One region of the Serratia aquatilis genome, then DNA from elsewhere that is predicted to be linked to it. Evidence: predicted binding sites of a transcription regulator. Region 1 holds the regulator's gene; the other holds the start of a gene.
The links. The regulator LexA, encoded in region 1, represses DNA repair genes until DNA is damaged. The targets are predictions, from matches to a motif close to TNCTGTATGTACATACAGNA.
Positions count from the first base shown of each region.

Region 1 (7,665 bases):
TAAAAGCGCGTGCCAATTTCAGTGGGTCTTGTGCTCCCAACGCCTGTGCTGTGAGGCCGGTAGTGCTCATGCGCAAAAACAGCATTAGCATAAACAGGAAGCTGGTCACCATTGAACCGACGGCGACACCACCAAGATAGCTCGGGCTGTCAAGATGACCGATAACGGCTGTATCCACCAGGCCAAGCAAGGGAACCGTTATATTGGAAAAGATCATCGGCAGTGCCAGACGCCACAGGGCTTTATCGGTATCACTGGTGAAAGCAGAAAACAGGCGCATAGCGATATGTTCCCGAGGAAAGTAAGTTGGATAGGGGTTCAGAAAAGATATCGCCCCAGAGCTAGCTGGGGCGATATATCCGTCATCTTTCAATCAGCCGCTTTAATGGCCGTAACCTGAAACATGCCGGCAGATAAAATGGGCGGCTACATACTCTAAATAATTCGAGTTGCAAGAAGGCGGCAACGCAACGAATCCCCAGGAGCTTACGCAAGTCAAGTGACTGGGGTGAGTGAGGAAAGCCAACGCACATGCACATGCAACTTGAAGTATGGCGAGTATATCGGTTGTAACGCTTAAATCCAGTTACCGTTGCGGATCACGCCAACGGCCAAGCCTTCGATAGTAAAATTCTGCTGACGCAGATCAACGACTATCGGCTGAAAGTCACTGTTTTCAGGCAGTAGCTCAACAACGTTACCGTGCTTCTTCAAGCGTTTTACAGTGACTTCGTCTTCAATACGGGCGACAACTACCTGGCCGTTACGCACATCCTGGGTTTTATGCACCGCCAGCAAATCACCGTCGAGAATGCCAATATCGCGCATTGACATACCGCTAACGCGCAACAGGAAATCGGCATTAGGTTTGAATAGGGAAGGATCGACTTTAAAGTACCCTTCGATATGTTGCTGAGCCAGTAGAGGCTCACCTGCCGCGACACGGCCAACCAAAGGCAACCCCTCTTCTTCTTCCATCAGCAAGCGGATACCACGAGAGGCACCGGAGACGATCTCGATTACGCCTTTGCGGGCCAGCGCCTTCAGATGCTCTTCAGCAGCATTTGGCGAACGGAACCCCAGACGTGTTGCGATCTCGGCACGCGTCGGTGGCATACCCGTTTGAGAAATATGATCGCGAATCAGGTCATAGACCTCTTGCTGTCTGGTCGTTAGTGCTTTCATTCCGCCCCCTGTTTGTTTATACAGTCTTGCTGTGAGTATATACAGGTAACTCTTGATTGGGAACCTAAGAATGAATAAAAATCAGGGATTAGCGCCCCCATTGACAACATTATCGCTTCAGTTTCCAACGAAATGCAGCCAAAGCACCGAGCCCCAAACAAACAACGCCAGAATAATCGCCAACGATACCGCCGCAGAGCCCATGTCTTTTGCTCGCCCTGATAATTCGTGATAGTCCGTCCCGATACGATCAACCACAGCCTCAATAGCACTGTTGAGTATTTCGACAATCATCACCAGCAGCACCGAACCAATTAATAAAATGCGCGCTATCGCCCCGACATCCAGCCAGCTCGCCAGTATGATAGCCAGCACGGCGGCAACCAGTTCCTGACGGAATGCGGCTTCATTGTGCCAGGCGGCGGATAACCCTTTATATGAATAACCCACGGCTTTGACGATACGCTTCAGGCCAGTTGCTTGATTTGCCATGTTAAGAGCACCTTTTACAGAGGTAAGTGATATAGCCACCATCATTCAGGCTGCGGGCTTATGACTTGCTATTTACTGAGTAACGCAGTGGTCAGTGCTGCAAGCTGGCATGCATGCGGTATAATCTAGTTAAGTCTATCCTTTGCCCTTGATGGCTCTGGATTTCCCAACACCAAAGACCCATTTTCCGGTTTCTGGTATGCTTGCGGCGGATTGCTAACAAGAGGCTTCATGTTGTTATGTCAGGTTGGCGTATAATTTATTATAAGTTATTGAGTTTACCAATGAAACTGTTGGTAAAAAGTAAGGTTATCCCTTCAGATCCGGTCACGGAGTTAGGGTTGGATCCCTCTCGGCCGATTTTGTACGTTTTACCCTATAATTCCAAAGCGGATTTGTTGACTCTGCGCACCCAGTGCCTGGAGCAAGATCTGCCCGACCCCCTTAAACCGCTCGAAATCGATGGCACCATTCTGCCTAGCCACGTGTTTATTCACGATGGTCCGCGTGTATTCCGTTATTACACGCCTAAAGAAGAGTCGGTAAAACTGTTCCATGATTATCTGGACCTGCATCGTAGCAACTCGGACCTTGATATTCAGATGTTGCCGGTATCGGTAATGTTTGGCCGCTCGCCGGGGCGCGAAGGCCATGGGGCACCACAGCTGCGTCTGCTGAACGGTGTGCAGAAATTCTTTGCCGTATTATGGTTGGGCCGAGACAGCTTTGTCCGCTTCTCCAATACCGTTTCTTTACGCCGCATGGCAACCGAACACGGTACAGATAAATCTATAGCACAGAAACTGGCTCGTGTGGCACGTATGCACTTCTCGCGCCAGCGTTTGGCCGCCGTCGGGCCTAGCCTGCCTGACCGCCAGGATCTGTTCAATAAACTGCTGGCTTCCAAGGCGATTGAAAAAGCCGTTGAAGACGAGGCGCGCAGTAAAAAGATCTCTCACGAAAAAGCGCAGCAGAATGCGATTGCATTGATGGAAGAGATTGCCGCCAACTTCTCCTATGAAGCGGTGCGTCTGTCCGATCGTGTACTCAGTTGGACTTGGAACCGTTTGTATCAGGGCATCAACGTCACCAATGCTGAGCGCGTGCGTCAATTGGCGCAAGATGGCCACGAGATTGTCTATGTCCCCTGCCACCGCAGCCATATGGATTATCTGCTACTTTCTTATGTGCTCTACCACCAAGGGCTGGTGCCACCGCACATTGCTGCGGGTATCAACTTGAATTTCTGGCCTGCCGGGCCGATTTTCCGTCGCTTGGGCGCGTTCTTTATCCGTCGGACTTTCAAAGGTAACAAACTCTATTCCACCGTCTTTCGTGAATATCTCGGTGAGTTGTTCACGCGCGGTTACTCGGTTGAATACTTTGTTGAGGGGGGACGTTCCCGGACTGGCCGCCTGCTGGATCCGAAGACCGGAACTCTTTCAATGACTATCCAGGCCATGTTGCGTGGCGGCACTCGCCCAATCACGTTGGTTCCCATTTACATCGGCTACGAGCATGTGATGGAAGTGGGTACCTACGCCAAAGAGTTGCGCGGGGCGACCAAGGAGAAAGAGAGCCTGTTGCAGATGCTGCGTGGCCTGCGCAAACTGCGCAACCTCGGCCAGGGTTACGTCAATTTTGGTGAGCCGCTGTCATTAACTTCTTACCTTAACCATCACGTCCCGCAGTGGCGCGACTCCATCGATCCAATCGATACCCCACGCCCAAGCTGGTTGACGCCAGTGGTCAACGATCTGGCGAGCCAGATCATGGTACGCATCAACAACGCTGCCGCTGCCAACGCCATGAATCTGTGCTCCACAGCATTATTGGCCTCGCGCCAGCGTTCGCTGACCCGTGAGCAATTGATTGAGCAGTTGGATTGCTACCTGCAACTGATGCGTAATGCGCCTTATGCTCGTGACGTAACGGTGCCTTCACAAACGCCGGAACAGTTGTTGGATCACGCGTTGAACATGAACAAGTTCGAGGTGGAAAAGGATAATATCGGTGACATCATCATTCTGCCGCGCGAACAGGCAGTACTGATGACGTACTACCGGAACAACATCCACCACCTGCTGGTTCTGCCATCGCTGATTGCTACTATCGTGATGCATCACCGCCGCGTGTCACGGGTTGAACTGTTGCGTCAGGTGAGCCTGATTTATCCGATGTTGAAAGCTGAGCTGTTCCTGCGTTACGAGAAAGATCAATTGCCGCAGGTACTGCAGCCGTTGATCGATGAGCTGGCACGTCAAAGGTTGATCTGTGATAAAGGGGACGATCTGGTGCTGAACCCGGCACGTATCCGTCCACTGCAACTGCTGGCTGCCGGTGTGCGTGAAACCTTGCAGCGCTATGCGATCGCCATGTCGATCCTCAGCGCAAATCCAAGTATCAACCGCGGGGCGCTGGAGAAAGAGAGCCGCATTATGGCGCAACGTCTGTCGGTGCTGCATGGCATCAACGCGCCAGAGTTCTTCGACAAAGAGGTGTTCTCCACCCTGGTGGCCACCCTGCGAGAAGAAGGCTATATCAGTGACAGTGGAGATGCCGTCCGCGAGCATACGATGGAGGTCTACACCATTCTGAGCGATCTGATCACCCCGGAAATCAAGCTGACGATAGAAAGCGTCAGTATGCCGGAAGAAACCAGCACGCCGCAGATAGCAGCCAAAACGGAAAAAGAAGACGAGTAACGCAGGTTACCGACTGACTGGGCACCCAATGGGTGCCCAGAGGTTGATGACAAAGTCGCCTTCTGACCCGAGATACTCGGGCCTAGCGCACCGAGGGGCGCTCCGACGGCTTACGCCGTTACGACCCCATCGGCACGCTCTCCCTAATAACGGGGTTTGTCAGCAGTCTGTGGGCACCCAATGGGTGCCCTTTTTACCTCTGCAGCAGGGTAATCAGAGATAGCTGAGCGCAATACCGATAAACAGCACCAGCCCGACATAGTTGTTATTCAGAAAGGCCCGGAAGCAGGCGTCGCGATCGCGGCTGACTATCTGCTTTTGTTGATGAATAAACAGTGCGCCAGCCAACAGCAGCGACCAATAAAACGCGCCCCCCAGATGCATCAACCAACCCACACCAAGCATCAGCAACAGCGTAACAAACTGCAGTATACCGACAATTAACTTGTCATGACGGCCAAACAGCACGGCCGTAGACTTGATACCAATCTTTAAATCGTCATCGCGGTCGACCATGGCGTACAGGGTATCGTAAGCCACCGTCCAGCAAATATTCGCCATGAACAGCAACCAGCAGCTCAAGGGGAGCGACTCACTGACCGCAGCATAAGCCATGGGGATCGACCAGCCAAATGCCGCACCGAGTACCACCTGCGGCAGATTGGTAACCCGCTTCATAAACGGGTAAATCCAAGCCAGCGCCAATGCCGCCAACGACAGCCAAATAGTCATGCTATTCAGTGTCAGTACCAGTGCAAAAGAAATCAGTACCAATGAAACAAACAGAATTTTGGCTTCTTTTTCACTGACGCGGCCACTGGGCATTGGCCGCCCAGCCGTGCGCTTCACATGCCCATCAAATGCGCGGTCAGCATAGTCGTTCACCACACATCCGGCAGCACGCATTAGAAAGACGCCAAGCACAAAAACCAGCAACACCGAGAATGATGGAACCCCTTCTCCCGCTAGCCAAAGTGCCCATAATGTAGGCCAAAGCAACAACAGCGTGCCGATGGGTTTATCAATGCGCATCAGGTGGCTATAGGCCTGCCACTTACTTTGAACTACGCTCCCTTCCACGATTTTTCTCCCATTATCATACCGGAGTACCCTTTTCCACGGCGTACAGTGGAGAAGCCGGTAAAAATAGCTCCGTCAGCAACAGTGGTTTCCCCGCCAGGCAGAGCCGGGAACGCCGCGCCCACAATGCATTCTGGCGGCCAACGTTGATATAATCACGGGTCAGGCTGTCACTACTGAACAAATAGCGGCCTAGTGGCACGGTTCCCAGATCCACCAGCGCCTGGTCCGGTCCGGTCAGCGTTTCCAACGGGATCACTGTCCGCCCCAATAACCAGGGTTCCCCATCCCCCAGCAGTACGATTTCACGCAACCAATAACGCTCACTATGCGGTAGATGCGTGGCCTCTTCGGTCAGGCTGTCACGCGTAACAAAACATTCGCGCTGCGGTTCTACATGCACGCGACCACAATGGCCTTCGAAACGGCGGGTCATGGATCCCAGTTCCATCAGCCAGTCACTGACAGAAGCAGGTATTGAGGAGTGCTCAGACAACCACTCAATGGGCGGTAGGATGGAATCCCTATTACCAGACATTGTTCTACTCCATGCCGGAAACCGCGCAGAATGGCCTCGTTCCAGACAATACAAATCGTTAACAGGTTGCTATTGTAACGCAGAAATACGAAAGCGGCAGGTCGATTCGTTAAGAAGTCTGTCTGGTGCTTAACCTGAAGGATGGGGAGGAAAACGCTACGCCGTTGTTGGGAAATAACTCAGCGACAGGCAAAAAAGGTGCGCCGAAACGCACCAATCATAAAGCCAGCATCGACGGTGTGGGGTATTACCCCTTGCCTTTCACACTGCCAATAAATGTATCACGTGCAGTAGTAGAACCCAGTTTTTCAGCCTCATTCATCAGTTTTAGTGCTTTATCAATATCGCCAGCCTTGACTGCCTGTTTGATGCCGTTATTGAAGTAAGCTTCGGTATCATTGAGCATTGGCTCAGACGGCGCTGAAGAGGTTGGGGCTGGAGCAGCAACTGGCGATGCGGCAGAGCCAACAACAACTGGCGCAGGTGCTGGGGAACTGACCAGCGGCAAGCCAATCATGACGCTCCCCATATTCTGCTCTGAGCGAACTTTCAGATTCAGTTCCCCCGTTGGACTATGTCGGGCAATTGGATCGGGAATATCAGGCACCGCATTGCCTACACCCATTGCATAAGCCTTGGCGGGATCGAGGAGTTGAGTAGTTGTCGCTAGATCCTGGCGGGTTGTGTAGACCAGTAGGTAAATCTGTTTTTGCCCCAACGCGGGGGTCAATTTTATGGTGCCTTCCAAGCGGTCGCTGGACATCACACCCGCACGTTCGTACGGAAAGTAACTGCTGGGATAAAATGCGGCAGGCCGTAACTGTTCATCCAATACCAGTACGCTAGGTGAAAACAGGCTACGATCATTTACCAGACTGCTGAGGGTAATTTCCAAGGTACCGCGGTCAGCAGGCAGGGTAAAACCGGCCACTTGCCCCTGAATATCACCTTGAGTCACTCTCTGACTCGAATCAGTAATTTTAAAACTCTCACTGGCTGGCGGTATTACCGGCGTCCAGGACAACTTTTGTAAAGTCTCGTGGGAGATGGTTGGTGCAACCGATATATCCGCAGGAGCATTGAATGACGCGGCTTGTGCCATCAGCGGTAATGCTGAACCGCAGACCAGTGACAGGTATAAAGCGAGTAGATTTTTTTTCATTGTAATAGCCCTTCCAAAAAGAGGCGGGAAGACTGACGTGCAACTGGCAAGAGCGCACGTCAGCCAAACTGATTAATGAAGGATTAATGCAGCCACACCTCTCGGCCAGCTGCATGTCTACTGATTACCACCAGGCCTCGAATTGCGCACCGAAGGTCACTTCACTATCACTGCCACGGCCGCCATTATTGACCGCTACCCCGTTGACATTGCCCCACTTTTCATCCCAGTTGGCATAGGTGGCGAAAACACGCAGTGCCGGACGCGACCAAATGCTGTCACCCGCCTGCCACTGTTGAGCCAAGGTCAGTTTATACTGGCTGTTGCGATCGTCGGTTTTTTGAGACCGGACGTTGTCATAGCCAGCTTCAAACAGCGTACTCATGATTGGAGTCCACTTGTACATTGGACGGATACCCACGGTGTACCAGGTAGTTCCGTTGTCGTTGTCCAGATTGATGTTCTGGTACATACCGACGTACATCATTTCCCAATCGTCGCCC
Region 1 is NZ_CP173186.1:444,487-452,151, reverse strand. It holds gene dinF (MATE family efflux transporter DinF) at 1-280, opposite strand, end outside; gene lexA (transcriptional repressor LexA) at 577-1,185, opposite strand; gene SAQUA_RS01985 (diacylglycerol kinase) at 1,303-1,677, opposite strand; gene plsB (glycerol-3-phosphate 1-O-acyltransferase PlsB) at 1,917-4,382, shown strand; gene ubiA (4-hydroxybenzoate octaprenyltransferase) at 4,596-5,462, opposite strand; gene ubiC (chorismate lyase) at 5,479-6,000, opposite strand; gene malM (maltose operon protein MalM) at 6,248-7,162, opposite strand; gene SAQUA_RS01960 (maltoporin) at 7,287-7,665, opposite strand, start outside.

Region 2 (7,379 bases), 2.6 Mb from region 1:
CGCTGCTTCCAACGCTTTCGCAGTGATTTGCTCTTCTTCAGCATATAAAGCGGCTTCAGAGAGTTGCTGGCTGACCCATAGCGGTGACAACGGCAAGTTACCCTGATCGCCGGTATAGCGCACGGCCTGAACCATCAGAGGTTGCCAGGCGTCGCTGGCCAGAGGAGGCAATTGTTGCTCGGCAATCACGGCATTAATGTAGCTGCACCATTGCGCCATGTCGTCTTGCTCGGTGAGTTGCAAGTCATCCTCGTACTCGCCGTAGATAGCCAGTTCACTCAGCTCCGGTTCGATATCGTGGAAGTCGGCAAGGCCATGACGATCGCCTATTACAATCAGGCGTAATTCCAGCGGCATAGGTGGAATGTAAACCGGTAGCGGTCGGGTTTCATCTGGCGTGAACCATTGGAATTGGCGCTGAATGATCATTTGCTTAAGACGCAGCCACAATAATGGCTGTGCCAATAAGGCACGTGCGGACAGGATCAGTACACCGCCGTTAGCCTGGTGGATAAGACCAGGTTGCAGGGTAATTTCGCCATTACGGGTCCTGACGCAACCGAACAATTGTTCTGGCTCAATCCACTCTTGGTAAATACAAGCTCCGCCAGCAGCAAAAGGTTCATCACCGCGAGTAGCGGCCTTAAGGCTGACTTTGTCTGTTTCGATCACATAGTGACTGCCCTTAATCGAATTTTGTGGTTGCAACTGCTCTACAGCTCGGGCTATCAACGCCAGGAACTCATGTGTTTCCTGCGCTTTCAACAGCATAAACCGTGGCTGAGACTGCGGATGCAAAAACAGCGTCAGTGTGTTCTCCAAGCGGGGCTGGATTGCTGAAAAGGCAATGGGAGCCAGTTGAGCAGCGGAATCAAAAATCGCCTGATAAGGCGTAGCGGCAGGCAACAGAGATTGCCATTCAAGTCGGTTATTGGTCAAAGTGTTAGATGCAATCGTCAAAAAGGGAAAGCGCGATTATACAAGAATAACGCCAGCTTGATACACACTGAGTCAATGTTGATGACTGGGAGTTTGACTCGGAACCCGGATTGTCTAAAAAACAGCCTATAGTTGGTCTCAAATGCTGGGGAAAGTCTATGCAAAACTGTTATGCTTACTAAAGTTACGCGGTCACAGAAGAGTTCACGATGAAATATCAGCAACTGGAAAATCTGGAAAGCGGTTGGAAATGGACGTACCTGGTGAAAAAGTTCCGGGAAGGTGAATCTATCACTCGCTACATTGAAAATAGCGCCGCTCAAGAAGCTGTTGATGAGCTGCTGAAACTGGAGAATGAGCCGGTCAGAGTATTAGCGTGGATTAATGAGCATATGGATCCAGCGTTGGAAAACCGGATGAAGCAGACCATCCGTGCCCGGCGTAAACGTCATTTTAACGCTGAGCATCAACACACACGCAAGAAATCTATCGATCTTGAGTACCTGGTTTGGCAACGTCTGGCTGCATTGGCACATCGCCGCGGTATAACGCTATCGGAAACGGTTGTACAACTGATTGAAGATGCCGAACACAAAGAGAAATATGCTAGTCAGATGTCGTCGCTGAAACAGGATCTAAAAGCGATCCTTGGCCAGGAAAGCGACTAGCGAAACCAAATGATAAGCAAAAAAAACCCCGCAATGCGGGGTTTTTGCTGACCATCAGAAGATGTTACTGAGCCGCTGCAGGCTGAGATACAACTTCTTTGATGCCACGCACTTCGATCTCTACGCGACGATCTGGTGCCAGGCAAGCGATCTGTGCTGGGGTAGCACGGCCAGAACGGTAACCACAAGAGTCGCCGGTAACTGGGTTAGCTTTGCCCATGCCACGTGCAGAAATCTTGTCTGAAGGAATACCTTTAGAAACCAGGTAGTCAACAACGCTTTGTGCACGCTGCTCAGACAGACGCTGGTTGAATTCAGCAGAACCTACTGCATCGGTGAAACCAACAACGACTACTGAACCGTCTTTCGGATCCAGTGAGCTCAGCTGTGAATACAGTTGATCCAGAGCCTGTTGACCTTCTGGTTTCAGCGTAGATTTACCGAAGTTGAACAGAACGTCAGAAGTCAGAGTGAACTTCTTGGTCTCAACAACTGGAGCTGGTGCCGGAGTTGGTGCAACAACTGGAGCTGCAACTTCATCCTGGCCAAAGCGGTAAGAAACACCCACGCTCAGCATGGCGTTATCTGGACGAGCACCAACGGTACCTTTGTCACCGATGTTGTTGGTCCACTGATAATCCAAACGTGTTGCAATGTTTTGGGTCAGTGCATATTCAACACCTACCGCTGCCAATGGAGAAACGCCGGTATCGTGAGCGCTTCTACGCTCATCGGTTGCACCGTAGTGGGCATTGGAGTCTGCACGCCACACCATACCACCCAGACGAGTGTAAACATCCAGATCATCCATTACTGGATAGCTCAGTTTGGTGGTCAGTTGAACGCCTTGAGCTTTAAAAGCACCATTGTTCACGCTGCCTTTATAAGGCATACGGCCAAGCCAGTCATACCCCATTTCAAAACCGAGGTATTGGTTTGCCTGATAACCTACATACGCACCTGCACCCAGTTGGGTTCTGTGGGTAGGGCCGTTACCGATGGTGTTGTTAAAGCCATTACCGTCAAATCCGGTATCATAATACTTGGACCAGCCTAGTTTTGCGCCGGTGTACCATGTGTCATCTTTTGGGGCGGCTTGCGCTACGGTAGCGAAACCAGCCAGTGCCACTGCTAATGCGATAGCTGTCTTTTTCATTTTGCGCCTCGTTATCATCCAAATAGGCAATGAGCTTTAAAGCTGTATTAAGCCCTTGGTTTAAATTCCTTCGTCAAGGTTTGAGCCCTCGTCTGTTACTTTGCCAGTTTTTCTGACGTTATAGGGCAACCTTGGCGAGCTAAAGTCTACAACGTGGAGCGAAAGTTACAAGTGTGATGTGATAAAGCTCTAAAAAAAAACATTGAATTGGACATATCTTCTAACATATTGGCGGGGAAAGTGAGACTGGCCCATGCTTGATAACTGATACGGGGCCGCGTCAGTACTCGCTTTGTGTACCTTCCCCCAGTGGGGAAGGTACTGGGGGGAACGGCTGTTGAGATTAGTCTTAAAATTAGTCAATGATACAAAGACGTGTGAATTTTTATGGTTGAACAGTGTCCGCGTGAGGTCGCAACGTCTTGTTGCGGGCGCATAATGAAGCCATAAGCGTTACCCAGTTCAGCCGCCCGACTTAATTTCAGGCGATCCTGTTCAGTAAGTTCAGGCAGCCAGCCAAGCACGACGCTGTAATTCCCCGTCAGTAAAGCCCGCTCCATTGCATCTACAGTGGCCATTGGGTCGATCTGATTGAGTTGTACTACCTTGTGGACTGGAAGCTCAGCCTGTTCAAGCCAGGATTTGCTGAGTTTTTGCTGCGGCGTCAGCCATAACAACCACCGAGATTGCATACCTAGCTGCCGTAATAGAGGCACCAGCAATTGGGCTACTGCGGGTTGCTGATCGTTGTAAACAAGTTCACTGATGAGGCCATTCTTCTTGCTTTCTTTAGAGGTTTCAACAAACTGCCCAGTTACCGGAGAAGCCAGACTGAAATGGGTTTGGTAAAGTGATTGTGTACGCATGTAGTATCCCACCCGTAGTATTGCTGTATGTATATACAGTATATCCATCGAAACAGAAGATCAACCCAAATTTTCGTGATGCTTCGCATAATTGAGATCATTTTTTATACGTCTTAATTTTGTGATTGGCACCGATAGCAATTATGCGTATTTTCCTTAATTAGTTGTTCCCGTTACGTTTATTCCATAGGTGAATGTAATTAACAGTCGTTATAGATATAAAGGAGAGCTAAATGAAAGGAGGATCCGCAAGGAGAATCGAACAGGCAAAAACCTTTTTTGCCGCGTTAGGAAAGATTGAAACGCGCTCACAATTTGGTGGCTATGGATTGTTGGCAGACGGCACGATGTTTGCCGTTGTTGCCGAGGGGGAGTTGTACTTACGCGCTACTGAGAGTCTTGAACCAGTATTCCGAGAACGTGGGATGGCGAATATGACTTATCTGAAGCGCGGTGTGCCAATGACTATGAGGTATTACCGGGTGGACGAACAATTATGGTCAGAGCGCCAGGTTTTATCTGCACTCGCGTTGCAGGCGGTGCGTGAGGCTCGTAGAGAAATAAAGGTGAAAAAACGCAGTAAAGGCAGGTTGAAAGACCTGCCAAATATAGATGCATCATTGGAGCGCTTTCTATGGCGTGCAGGCATACAGAATATCTATGACCTACGCTTATCGGGTGCTAGAAAAACCTATCTGAAATTGCTGGAACAACACAAAGGTCTTGGTATCAAAGTTCTGATGTCGCTTGCCGGAGCGATGGCAGGATATCACCATGCCGCATTACCCATGCCACGACGAAATGAGCTGGCTGAGTGGTTCGCAGAAACCATAGTCATGTTGCCTGCCGGCTTTGAAGTAAGAACGGACAAAAAGGTTTTTATTCAACATATCAATGATTAATGCGAGCCACCTATTTGTGCATTGAGAACTGTCAACTCAGGTAACAGTTCGAGCACTAAGCCAATTTGCTGCAACACCAGTTGTTCTTTGCTTTCGGGTTCAGGAATCAGCGATTTAATTCTTTCAGATAGAGTCTCAAGAGTTTGAGCAATGCGCAGTTGATCCTGTTTTTCATGGTGTAATGCATCGTCAACAAAGCATACCGCGTCATTCAACAAATCAAGTACGGCAGAGTTTTTCAGGCGTTCGCGATGTGCTCCGAGTGCTGAAATATAGCTAAGCAGGATGTGGTTAAGGCATAACAGGCGGAACGCAGCTTCCTGAATGGTTTTGTCTGCTTTCGGATCCACAGACATGTTAGAGATTACTGAGGCCAGTTCACCATCACAGTTATGCGCGTCGCGGCGTGCAATACGGTAGGGTAAGCCGTTATCTTTACCCTGATGGTATTGCACCATGATCGCATCAAGGTAACGGCAATTAGCATTTAGCGTTTTACGAACAATGTCGGGTAACTGACGAAACTGCCAATCTGGCCAGATAAAGCTTACCGCCGCCCAGGCGATGGCGCATCCCAACAGGGTATCGTAGACGCGTGGTGCAGCAACTTCGAACCCTTCCCCCAGCAGGTTAAAGCACAGTAAGACCAAGAGGGTAATAAACATTGTAGCATGGGCATATTGCACAGTCCGGAAGGCAAAAAAGAGCACCCCGGAGATGACAATCAGTACCATTTGCCCTTCCAGAGAAGGCACGAAGTAAAGTATCGGCAGACCGACCAAAATACCCGCCAGGGTCCCGATAACTCGCAATGCCAAGCGCCGGCGCGTCGCGTTGTAGTTAGGTTGGCAGACAAACAGGCTGGTCAGCAGGATCCAAAAACCGTGCTGCATACCGGTAAGCTGAATGAAGGCATAGCCTACGCATAAGACCACTGACATACGGATTGCATGGCGGAACAGGGCCGACTTAGGGGTCAGATGACGGCTGATACGCAGGCGAATATCGCTCCAACCGGTGATCCGGTCATCTGAAAGCGCATTTTCCTCCAGTTGCCCGCTAGCTAAAGTCTGCTCTGACTCTATGTTGGCTAATTGGGCGTCAATCGCCCGCAAATTCTTCAGTAGGTGAGAAAGTGCTTTGGCTAGATCACGATTCTCGGCTGTTAAGGTAACTTGGGCCAACGCTTCTTCTATGCGGCTGAAGGCAGGCTCAAAACGTGCGTTGTGCAGGTATTTCTGACGTAACAGAATCGATTGAGCCAGTTGTTGGCAGGCACGCGCCTGCAAGGTTAACAGGCGCTGAAAGCGGAACAGAATATCGCTGTGACGGAATTGTTGGCTGAGAGCCTGGTACTGGACATGGGAGGAACTGGCACGCTCATGGATATCTTGAGCCACAAAATAGTATTGCAGCGCCCTACGAGTGCCTCGCTGCCCTCTATCACCCTTCAGGCGGGTTAGCAGCGAGGTTTTGGTTTGGTTAAGCGTGGTGACCAGCGTGCTGTTCGCCATAGCGACATCCATCCAGGGGAGATCGGTATCGTGCTCGGCATCGGGGTCGAACAGATTGGCTTTGGCATCCAGATAACCTGCCAACTGCTGATAGCAACGTGCAAGGTTTTCCTGCAATGGCTTGATGGGAAAGAGCAGGTGACCGAACAGTGTCAGCAGATTGTACCAGACAGCACCGATAATCAGCAGGATAGGTTGCTGATACCAGGTGCTATACATTGAAGTGCCCAACATGGTGTAGACGGCAATCAACAGGGCACCGAAGGCGATAGTGGCGTAACGTTGCCCCAACGCACCTAACAGGATAAAAATGCAGGTTGAGGTGGTCAGCCCAAAGGCAAATAGCCAAGGATATGGAAACAATAATTCAATGGATGCCGAGGCAACAAAAAAACAAATTAGCGTAATCAGCAGGTTACGTAATCGGCCAGCTAATCGGTCGTCCAGGTTGGCCAGCGCGGCAGCAACAACACCCAGTGTGAGCGGGATGGTCAGTTTAGGGATCCCTAACCACCAAGGTACCGCAGCGGCTCCTGCCAGCGCGATGAAGATCTGCAGATTGTAAAGCAGGTTACTATTGTAGATATATCGCCGAATTGCCGGTGCAAAAGAAAGCACAAAAAACTCCCGAAATGGAGAATAAATTAACGTTTCTGATATTGGCGACGTGCATTTTCTGTACGCGCCAGTTGCGCCATTTCAACGGAAACAACGCGTCGTCCAACAGGCCAGAGTGCGATGGCTGCAATCTTGAAATTGGTGATGCCGACAGGAATACCAATGATGGTAATACACTGGGCAATCCCTGCAATGATGTGTGACAAGCATAACCACCAGCCAAACAGCAGGAACCAGATAATGTTCAGCAAAGACCCCCCAGTTGCCATTAGGGCATTGCTTTTTTCCGGGTAAAGCTCATCCACATGGATAGCCTCGTTGCCGAATGGCAAAAAGGAAAGTTTAGTGATCTCCCAGCAAGAGCGAGTCAGTGGCAAGGTAAAAATCAGTACAATGCTCACCAATGTCGCAACCAGCCAACCTAATGTGGTGAAAAAACCGCCAAGCACGAAGTTAAGAATATTTAATACTGTACGCATAGCCGTCATTCTGCCCTGTTGGTGACCAAAACATGGAGTGGTATTAACAAGTATAATACTGAAACTATTCTACCCTTTTTTTAACGCTAGAGTGCCACTGCTTATCGCGGGTAAACTGGTAATAACAATCTCAACCTCTTCATGGCGTGAGCATATGGAACTTAAAGCAACATCGCTGGGTAAACACCTGGCACAGCACCCTTATAACCGCGTGCGGTTGTTGCATGCAGGCGTTGA
Region 2 is NZ_CP173186.1:3,223,282-3,230,660, reverse strand. It holds gene SAQUA_RS14735 (AAA family ATPase) at 1-939, opposite strand, end outside; gene matP (macrodomain Ter protein MatP) at 1,149-1,607, shown strand; gene ompA (porin OmpA) at 1,672-2,763, opposite strand; gene sulA (SOS-induced cell division inhibitor SulA) at 3,123-3,629, opposite strand; gene SAQUA_RS14715 (TfoX/Sxy family DNA transformation protein) at 3,863-4,531, shown strand; gene yccS (YccS family putative transporter) at 4,528-6,663, opposite strand; gene SAQUA_RS14705 (YccF domain-containing protein) at 6,690-7,142, opposite strand; gene helD (DNA helicase IV) at 7,297-7,379, shown strand, end outside.
Region 2: sulA (SOS-induced cell division inhibitor SulA) is a predicted target of LexA. The motif match lies at 3,651-3,670, and genes of this name have one in related genera.